One region of the Streptomyces sp. NPDC048295 genome, then DNA from elsewhere that is predicted to be linked to it. Evidence: riboswitches for the same ligand, from Rfam matches in the RefSeq annotation. Region 1 holds a riboswitch; each other region holds the start of a gene.
What was found. A riboswitch is a leader RNA that binds a small molecule or an ion and turns the genes downstream of it on or off. The one in region 1 is predicted to bind cobalamin.

Region 1 (3,200 bases):
CTGCTCCTCGGTGAGGGCGGTGGTCATGGCGGCGCTCACCCCATCGTCGGGATCGTGAAGTTCGCGCCCTCCTTGACCCCGGAGGGCCAGCGCGAAGTGACGGTCTTGGTACGGGTGTGGAAGCGGATCGAGTCCGGGCCGTGCTGGTTCAGGTCGCCGAAGCCGGAGCGCTTCCAGCCGCCGAAGGTGTGGTAGGCGACGGGCACCGGAATGGGCACGTTGACGCCGACCATGCCGGTGTTCACCCGGCGGGTGAACTCGCGCGCCGTGTCACCGTCGCGCGTGAAGACGGCGACGCCGTTCCCGAAGGCGTGTTCGCTGGGCAGGCGCAGCGCCTCCTCGAAGTCGGCCGCCCGGACCACCGAGAGGACGGGCCCGAAGATCTCCTCGCGGTGGATACGCATCGAGGGATCCACACGGTCGAACAGGGACGCTCCGGCGAAGAAACCGTTCTCGTGCCCTGGCAGGGTGAAACCGCGCCCGTCCACGACGAGTTCGGCTCCCTCGTCGATGCCGATGTCGACGTACCGACGGACTCGGTCCAGGGCGTCGCGGCTGACCAGTGGTCCGAAGTCGGCCGCGGGGTCGTCGGACCGGCCGATCCGCAGGGCCGAGATCCGGTCCTTGAGAGCGGCGACGAGACGGTCGGCCGTTTCCTCGCCGACGGGCACGGCGACGGAGATGGCCATGCAGCGCTCGCCCGCCGAGCCGTAACCGGCACCGATCAGGGCGTCGACGGCCTGATCGAGGTCGGCGTCGGGCATCACGATCAGGTGGTTCTTGGCGCCGCCGAAGCACTGGGCGCGCTTGCCGTGCGCGGCGGCGGTGGCGTAGATGTGCGCGGCGACCGGGGTGGAGCCGACGAAGCCCACTGCCTGGACCCGCGGGTCCTGGAGCAGCGTGTCGACGGCCTCCTTGCCGCCGTTGACGACGTTCAGTACGCCCGGCGGCAGCCCGGCCTCCAGGAAGAGCTCCGCGAGCCGCAGCGGTACGGACGGGTCGCGCTCGGACGGCTTGAGGACGAATGCGTTTCCGCAGGCGAGAGCGGGTGCGGCCTGCCAGAGCGGGATCATCGCGGGGAAGTTGAACGGGGTGATGCCCGCGACCACGCCCAACGGTGAGCGCAGCGAGTGCACGTCGATGCCGGTGCCGGCGTTGTCGGTGAACTCGCCCTTGAGGAGGTGCGGGATCCCGGCGGCGAACTCGACCACCTCCAAGCCCCGTTGAAGGTCGCCGTGAGCGTCGGCGACGGTCTTGCCGTGCTCCGCCGACAGCATCCGGGCCAGATTCTCACGCTCGCCCTCGACGAGCTGGAGGAAGCGCAGCAGCACGCGGGCCCGGCGCTGCGGGTTCCACTGGCCCCATTCCGCCTGTGCTTCCTCGGCGTTGGCGATGGCGGCCTCGGTGTCGGCCCGTCCGGCCAGAGGCACGCGGGCCTGGACGGTGCCGGTGTTCGGGTCGTACACGTCGGCGAAGAGCCCGGACGCGCCGGGGATGTGCTTTCCGCCGATGAAATGGGTGAGTTCACGGACCATGGGTGCCTGCTCTCGTCAGGTTGGATCCGGGGATGGCACGGCGGACCGGCGAGCGACACCCGGATGGGGGCGTGCCGCTGCGGGAAGCCGTGAGAACTACGAGCGTGCGGAAACTGTGTGCGCGCGCTCCGCCGGATCACCAGGGTCGTGGGTACGGACCGGTGCCATGCGTGTCTGCTCCATCCTCGTGGACAACACGGAACAACCCGCGGCCGGTATCCTGACTCCCGGATCCCCGCGCGCCGCCCGCCTTCCCGACAGACCTCGTCAGTGGCGTGTGGATGGCAGCACACTCCCCGGTCACAGTGGCGGGACCGTGCCGGACTTGCACCGGCTTCCCTGCACCGCGGACCTTGTGCCACGAACATATAGTTGGACGTCCTAGTAAGTCCAGGGTGCCGCCAGCGCGCCTAGAGTCGGAGCATGCGCATCGTCTCCCTGCTTCCGGCGGCCACGGACATCGTGGCGGACCCCGGACTCGTCGCCGACCTGGTCGGACGCACCCACGAATGCGACTAGCCCCCCACCGTGCTCGCCTCCGTGCCTGTCGTGACCCGCGCCGAATTCGACGCGGACGAGCTCGGCAGCCGGGAGATCTCCGACGCGGTCGGCGGAGCCGGACATGCCGGCTCCTCCCGAGGCTGCGCGGCTGGGAAGACCTGCCGGCGGTACGCGCCGGGGATGTGTGGGTCCTGGACGGTCCCGCGTACTTCAACCGGCCGGGACCGAGGGGCGTCCGGGGTGCCGAGGTGCTCGCGCACGTGCTGCACGGAGTGGCGGTGGGGGAGCCGGTGACCGTGGCGGAAGCCTCACGGGTCGGGCTGAGCGGGGCACCTGTCTACAGGTCCCCGTGTCCGGAGACTCGGTGCTCTGGGGCACAGGCGTGGCTGGAGCAGCTGACGTCGTGGCCCATCCACTACATCTGGGATGGCAAGAACAAGGCGCTCCCAGATGTAGTGTGAGGGGCGCTGGTGGTTCGCCGGGCGCTCCCGCGCTCGGCGAGGCAAGAGGGAACCCGGTGAAAGACCGGGGCTGCCCCGCAGCGGTGAGCGGGAACGACCGCCGTCAGAGGCACCGGGCGCCTGGGCTCCCGGTAAGCGACGGCCATAGGAGCCTCCGGAAGAGGCGTGCCCGCGAGTCCGAAGACCTGCCACTGGTGCGCCCGCCGACGAGCGTGGGCGCCGCTTCGAGGTCCAGGGGGAGGGCCGCGCGGCAGGTGCGCGACGTCCCGGCGGAGGGCCGTACCCGTCCGGCATCGTGCCGTCGGCCCATGCCGCGTCGCCTTCCACCGGCCTGCCTCGAAGCACCGGGCACGACGACAGGGGGAGACCGGCATGCGGAGTTCCTCTCTCGCGTCCCGGCGGACAGCTCCAGTACCTGGAAGCTGTGTCAGCGAGCAAGTGGCCGGCCGGTGTGGGCGGCTGGTGCGCCCGCTTTGTGCGGCGTGGCAGGAGAGAAGCGAGGAATGGCAGTGATCTGTGTCGGAGGCATGATCGGAATCGGCAAGACGAGCGTCGCCGAACTGATCGCCAAGGAGCTGGGCAGCGAGGTCTTCTACGAGAGCGTGGACGACAACCCGATCCTGCCGCTCTTCTACTCCGCGAGCCCCGAGGAGATCGAGGCGAAGCGCTACCCGTTCCTCCTCCAGCTGTACTTCCTCCGGAC
Region 2 (3,200 bases), on a different contig from region 1:
CAGCCCTGGCCGGTCTGCGCGAGGGTGCGCATCATCCGGCCGTACAGCTCGCGGGCCGGGATCGACTTGCGGGCCAGCCCCTGGGCCTCGGCGGCCCGGTACGCGGCGTCGAACTCGTCGCCCCACAGGTCGACGAGGCCGGGTACGTCGGCGGGCGAGAACAGCGACCAGTCGCCGTCCGCGTCGACCCGGCGCATGAACTCGTCCGGGATCCAGTGCGCCAGGTTGAGGTTGTGCGTACGCCGCTGGTCCTCGCCCGTGTTGTCGCGCAGCTCCAGGAACTCCTCGATGTCCGCGTGCCAGGTCTCCAGGTAGACGGCGGCGGCGCCCTTGCGGCGGCCCCCCTGGTTGACCGCGGCGACGGAGGCGTCGAGCGTCTTCAGGAACGGCACGATGCCGTTGGAGTGCCCGTTGGTGCCGCGGATCAGCGAACCGCGCGAGCGGATGCGGGAGTACGAAAGGCCGATGCCGCCCGCGTGCTTGGAGAGCCGGGCCACCTGGTGGTAGCGGTCGTAGATCGAGTCGAGCTCGTCCAGCGGGGAGTCCAGCAGATAGCAGGAGGACATCTGCGGGTGCCGGGTGCCGGAGTTGAAGAGCGTGGGGGAGGAGGGGAGGTAGTCGAGCCGGCTCATCAGCCCGTACAGCGCCGCCACTTCGTCCACGGCGCGCTGCGAGTCGTCCTCGGCGAGCCCGGACGCGACCCGCAGCATGAAGTGCTGGGGCGTCTCGACGACCTGGCGGGTGTGCGGGTGGCGCAGCAGATAGCGGCTGTGCAGGGTCCGCAGTCCGAAGTAGCCGAAGCGGTCGTCCGCGCCGTCGGCGAGCGAACGCTCCACCAGCGCGTCGAGGGCGGCCGCGTGGCGGGCGACGAACCCGGCGGTACGGTCGGCGATCAGGCCCTCGCGGTGCCCGACGGCGACCGAGGCGGAGAAGGAGACCGCGCCCTGGCCGGCCGCCTCGTCCGCGATGGTGAGGGTCAGGAGCCGGGCGGCGAGCCGGGAGTAGGCGGGGTCCTCGGAGATCAGGCCCGCGGCGGCCTCGGTGGCCAGTGAACGCAGCTCCGCCTCGTCCGCCCGGGCGCTGCGGCCGCGCAGCGCGGCGGCGGCGACCCGGCCGGGGTCGGTGTCGGGCAGATCGGCGGTGAGGGCGGTCAGGGTCCGCAGCAGCGCGGTCCCCGGTCCGTCCTGTGCGACTGCCTCGGACTCGGCTGCTGCGGACGCGGCGACTGAAGCCGGATCGGCTGGCGCGATGGTCACGTGGTGCTCTCCCTCGCTCGGCTCGGGGCCGGCGGGGAACGGGGCAGCCCTGCGGACGCGCAGACCCGGGGCAGGGCAGCGCTCCGCACGGCGTCCACCGGCCCAACCGCGAGGCCCGGACGTCTGGGCATCCGGTTCGGTCGAGCCGGATGCGCTGCCGGCAGGTCATCGGACTGACTCGGGGGTGCACAAAAGCGCACTGAATACACCGTTGCGGGACAGTTCCGGATTCGCACCGGATTCCCCTGCGGCGACAGCGAGGAAGAGCATACATGTGGGGGCTGCCCGATGAGGCAGCCCCCACATGTTGTGTCGCACCGACCGGGTCGGGCCCACAGAACGAGCCGTAAGGCCCTTTCCCGGGCCGGCCGACCCGATCACGCCGACGGCCCGCCGCGCCCCGCTGGAGGGGGCTCGACGGGCCGTCGACGGGCCGTGGGCGCGGGTCGTCAGTGGCCGCCCGGCGCCCCCGCCGTGGCCGGCGGGAGTTCCTTCTCGACGCCCGGGTCGCCCGCGTCGGCGGTGTAGTCGGCCGGGGAGGTCTCGTCGATCCCGGCGGGCGCCTTCATGGCGTTCAGGACGAAGGTCAGCACCACCGTCACGACCACGTTCAGCACGAACGCGGTGAGGCCGATGTAGCCGATCTCGCCGATGCCGGGGATCTCCGCGGACGAGCCGCCGAAGTGCTTCTGGGTCGGCGAGGCGACCCCGTACGCGGCCACCGTCCCGTACACCATGCCGACCGCCCAGCCCGCGAGCAGCGCCCAGCGGTGGAACCAGCGGGTGAACAGGCCGCCGACCAGGGCCGGCATCGTCTGGAGGATCCAGATGCCGCCGAGCAGCTGGAAGTTGATCGCGACCGTCTTGTCCATCGTGAGGACGAAGGCGAGCGCGCCGACCTTGACCAGCAGCGAGACCAGCTTGGAGACCTTGGTCTCCTGTTCCGGGGTCGCGTCCGGCTTCAGGAAGTCCTTGTAGATGTTGCGGGTGAAGAGGTTCGCCGCGGCGATCGACATGATCGCGGCGGGCACCAGCGCGCCGATGCCGATGGCGGCGAACGCGACGCCCGCGAACCAGTCCGGGAACATGGTCTCGAACAGCTGCGGGATGGCCAGCTGCCCGTTGTCCACCTTGATCCCGGCGGCGATGGCCATGAAGCCGAGCAGCGCCAGCAGACCCAGCATCAGCGAGTACAGCGGCAGGATCGTGGTGTTGCGCCGGATCACGTTGCGGCTGCGGCTGGAGAGCGTCGCCGTGATCGAGTGCGGATACATGAACAGCGCCAGCGCCGAGCCCAGCGCCAGGGTGGCGTAACCCCACTGGCCCGCCTCGCCCGGCGCGAGCGCGCCACGCGGTTTGCCGGTGGCCGGGTTGGTCTGCGAGAACGCCTCGCCCGCCTTGGCGAAGATGTCGTCGAAGCCGCCCAGCTTGATCGGGATGTAGATGATCGCCACCGCGATGACCAGGTAGATCAGCCCGTCCTTGACGAAGGCGATCAGCGCGGGTGCCCGCAGCCCGGACGAGTAGGTGTACGCGGCGAGCACCGCGAACGCGATCAGCAGCGGCAGGTCCTTGACGAACCAGTGGGTGTTCTCGCCGCCGCCGACGCCCATCACGTCCAGCACCGCCTGGATGCCGACGAGCTGGAGCGCGATGTACGGCATCGTGGCGAGGATGCCCGTGACGGCGACCGCCAGCGACAGGCCCTTCGAGCCGAAGCGCCCGCGCACGAAGTCCGAGGTGGTGACGTACCCGTGCTTGTGCGAGACCGACCAGAGCCGCGGCAGGAAGGTGAAGATCAGCGGGTACACCAGGATGGTGTACGGCACGGCGAAGAAGCCGGCCGCGCCCGCCGCGTAGATCGCCGCCGGAACGGCGACGAAGGTGTACGCGGTGTACAGGTCGCCGCCGAGCAGGAACCAGGTGACCCAGGTGCCGAACGAC
Region 3 (3,200 bases), on a different contig from region 1:
ACCGCCGCGGCGAGAGTGCCGGGGCTGTCGGGGACGCTCACGGGCGCGCCCCGCTCCTCGCCCCGCACGAGGGAGATCCGGTGTCCGTCCGGGGTGGCCACGACGTCGACCCACTCGCCGCGGGGATGCCCGCAGCGGCGTTCGCAGCCGGACCAGTACACCGGCAGCAGCCCCGCGCCCCCCACCGAGGCCGTCGCCTGGGCCCGCACATCGGCCAGCGACTTCGCACAGCCGGGCCGGCCGATACAGGCACCCACCCCGGTCCAGGGGGAGCCGGGGCCGACGACGAGACCGGTGGCCCCCAGCTCGTCCAGCGACCGGGCGGCCTGCCGCCGCTCCACCCCGGGTACGACGACCCCGCGCCACGGCGTCAGCCGCAACTCACCGACGCCCCGGTGGTGGGCCGTCTCCGTCAGCGACCGCCACTGCGCCGGGGCGATGCGCCCCAGGGGGATGCCGACCGACAGCGCGGCCGAGTCCTGCGGGCCCGTCACGACTCCGGGGGCGGGGCCGTCCGAGTCCGGCGGACAGGCACGGTCCTCGGTGGAGACGGTGCCGGGCCCCGCCTCCCGCAACCGTCGTACGACCTCTTCGAGGAGGGACCGGGCGCCGCCGGGCAGATCCGGTACACGCCAGGCGCCGGTGCCCGACGCCTGCTCCAGGAAGGTCTCGGCCGCCAGGAGGGCGGCCCGCGGCGCCCGTGCGCCGGGTATCCGTGCGGTGGCCGGGGCCGTGCCGATCCGCAGCAGCGCCGTTCCGTCGTCCTGCGCCAGCAGCGTCACATCGCCGCCCAGCGCGTCCACATCGCCACGGCCGTCGTCTAGCACGAACAAGAACCTGCCCGACAGCCCCGCCGTCCTCCCGCCCGCGCACAGCAGCACGTCCAGCTCGGACAGCCAGGGGCCGACGTCCCGCGCGCCCAGGCCGTCGAGCCCCGAGAGCGGTGACGCCACGATGTTGCGTATCCGCTCGTGGCGAGCGGAGGGCAACAGCCCGGCCTCGCCCAGCCGGTCGGCCAGTTCGGCTCCGCAGTCCGGACCCAGCCCGCGCAACTGGACATTGCCGCGCGAAGTGAGATGCAACTCACCATCGCCCAGACTCTCCGACAGCGCCCCCAGGGCCTTTGCCTGCACCGCCGTCAGCAGACCGCCGGGAACCCGGACACGGGCCAGCGAGCCGTCGTCCGCCCGGTGCAGCCGAAGCGTGCCGGGGCAGGCGTCACCGCGGTCCCGGGCAGACGCGTCTCCCGGCGGTGAAGGCGAAGTGGCAGGTCGGGGCATGGCGGCGAGCATACCGACCATCCGACCGGATCCGTATGTCCTCCATCGGTTGACCGGCCCTTACTATGCCTACTGACGAGCCATCCGGCACGTCGTCGCCACAGACGGCGACAGGGGAGGAAGTCCGGTGCGATTCCGGCACGGTCCCGCCACTGTGAGCCCGGCCACGGCCTGGCAAGTCAGGAACTCCCTTCCCCGAACACTCGAACCCGTTCGAGCAGGGGAGCCTCATTCCGACACCGCCCGGGGCGTGGACACCCCGAGGAAGGCCCGACGCCGCATGATCCTGCTCCTGTCGACGTCCGACACCGACCTGCTCAGTGCCCGCGCCTCGGACGGCCCGGTCCCCTACCGCTACGCCAACCCCTCCCGGCTCCCGCTCCAGGACCTGTCCCAGCTGCTCGACGGCGTCGACCTGGTCGTCGTACGCCTCCTCGGCGGCGTACGCGCCTGGCAGGACGGTCTCGACCAAGTGCTCGCCACCGGACGCCCCGTCGTCGTCCTCACCGGCGAACAGGCCCCCGACGCCCAGCTGATGGCCGCCTCGACCGTTCCCATCGGCATCGCCGCGGAGGCCCACGCCTATCTGGCCCACGGCGGTCCCGCCAACCTGGACCAGCTCGCCCGCTTCCTCTCCGACACCGTGCTGCTCACCGGCCACGGCTTCGCACCGCCCGCCCCGGCACCCTCCTGGGGCCCGCTGGAGCGCACCCCCCGGCGCACCGACGGCCCGGTCGTCGCCGTGCTCTACTACCGCGCCCACCACATGAGCGGCAACACCGCGTTCGTCGAGGCGCTCTGCCGCGCCGTCGAGGACGCGGGCGCCCGCGCGCTGCCGCTGTACGTCGCCTCGCTGCGCACCCCCGAGGCCGAACTCATCGAAGAGCTGCGCGCCGCCGACGCGATCGTGACCACGGTCCTCGCCGCGGGCGGCACCCGGCCCGCCGAGGCCTCGGCCGGCGGCGACGACGAATCCTGGGACGCGGGCGTCCTCAGCGGCCTCGACGTACCCATCCTCCAGGCCCTCTGCCTCACCGGTTCACGCACCGACTGGGAGGACAACGACGAGGGCGTCTCCCCGCTGGACGCCGCCAGCCAGATCGCGGTCCCCGAGTTCGACGGCCGCCTGATCACCGTGCCGTTCTCGTTCAAGGAGATCGACGAGGACGGCCTGCCCGCGTACGTCGCCGACACCGAGCGCGCCGCCCGTGTCGCCGGGATCGCCGTGCGTCACGCCCGGCTGCGCCACATCCCGGCCGCCGAGAAGCGGATCGCGCTCGTCCTGTCCGCGTACCCGACCAAGCACTCCCGGATCGGCAACGCGGTCGGCCTCGACACCCCGGCCAGCGCCGTCGCCCTGCTGCGCCGACTCCGCGCCGAGGGATACGACTTCGGTACGCGGGAAGTCCCCGGCCTCGCGTCGGGCGACGGCGACGAGCTGATCCGCGCGCTGATCGAGGCGGGCGGCCACGACCAGGAGTGGCTCACCGAGGAGCAGCTGGCCCGCAACCCGGTCCGCATCCCGGCCGCCGACTACCGGCGCTGGTACGCGACCCTCCCGGCCGAGCTCCGCGAAGCCGTCGAGCGGCACTGGGGCCCCGCCCCGGGCGAGATGTTCGTGGACCGGTCGGGCAACCCGGACGGCGACATCGTGCTCGCTGCCCTGCGCCACGGCAATCTGCTCATCCTCATCCAGCCGCCGCGCGGCTTCGGCGAGAACCCGATCGCGATCTATCACGACCCCGATCTGCCGCCCTCGCACCACTACCTGGCCGCCTACCGCTGGATCGCGGCCCGGGCCGACGACAACGGCTTCGGCGCCGACGCGATGATCCACCTCGGCAAGCACGGCAACCTGGAGTGGCTGCCCGGCAAGAACGCCGGCCTCTCCGCATCCTGCGGCCCCGACGCGGCCCTCGG

Region 2: another riboswitch for cobalamin. It lies ahead of AB0D53_RS01370 (ribonucleoside-diphosphate reductase subunit alpha); the one in region 1 lies ahead of AB0D53_RS31180 (CoA-acylating methylmalonate-semialdehyde dehydrogenase).
Region 3: another riboswitch for cobalamin. It lies ahead of cobN (cobaltochelatase subunit CobN); the one in region 1 lies ahead of AB0D53_RS31180 (CoA-acylating methylmalonate-semialdehyde dehydrogenase).

Annotation. Positions count from the first base shown of each region.
Region 1 is NZ_JBEZLL010000026.1:14,950-18,149, forward strand. It holds gene AB0D53_RS31175 (acyl-CoA dehydrogenase family protein) at 1-27, opposite strand, end outside; gene AB0D53_RS31180 (CoA-acylating methylmalonate-semialdehyde dehydrogenase) at 36-1,535, opposite strand; cobalamin riboswitch at 1,728-1,913, opposite strand; cobalamin riboswitch at 2,491-2,705, shown strand; gene AB0D53_RS31185 (deoxynucleoside kinase) at 3,001-3,200, shown strand, end outside.
Region 2 is NZ_JBEZLL010000001.1:312,706-315,905, reverse strand. It holds gene AB0D53_RS01370 (ribonucleoside-diphosphate reductase subunit alpha) at 1-1,256, opposite strand, end outside; cobalamin riboswitch at 1,398-1,529, opposite strand; gene mctP (monocarboxylate uptake permease MctP) at 1,706-3,200, opposite strand, start outside.
Region 3 is NZ_JBEZLL010000016.1:53,773-56,972, forward strand. It holds gene cobG (precorrin-3B synthase) at 1-1,292, opposite strand, end outside; adenosylcobalamin (AdoCbl) riboswitch at 1,393-1,473, shown strand; gene cobN (cobaltochelatase subunit CobN) at 1,561-3,200, shown strand, end outside.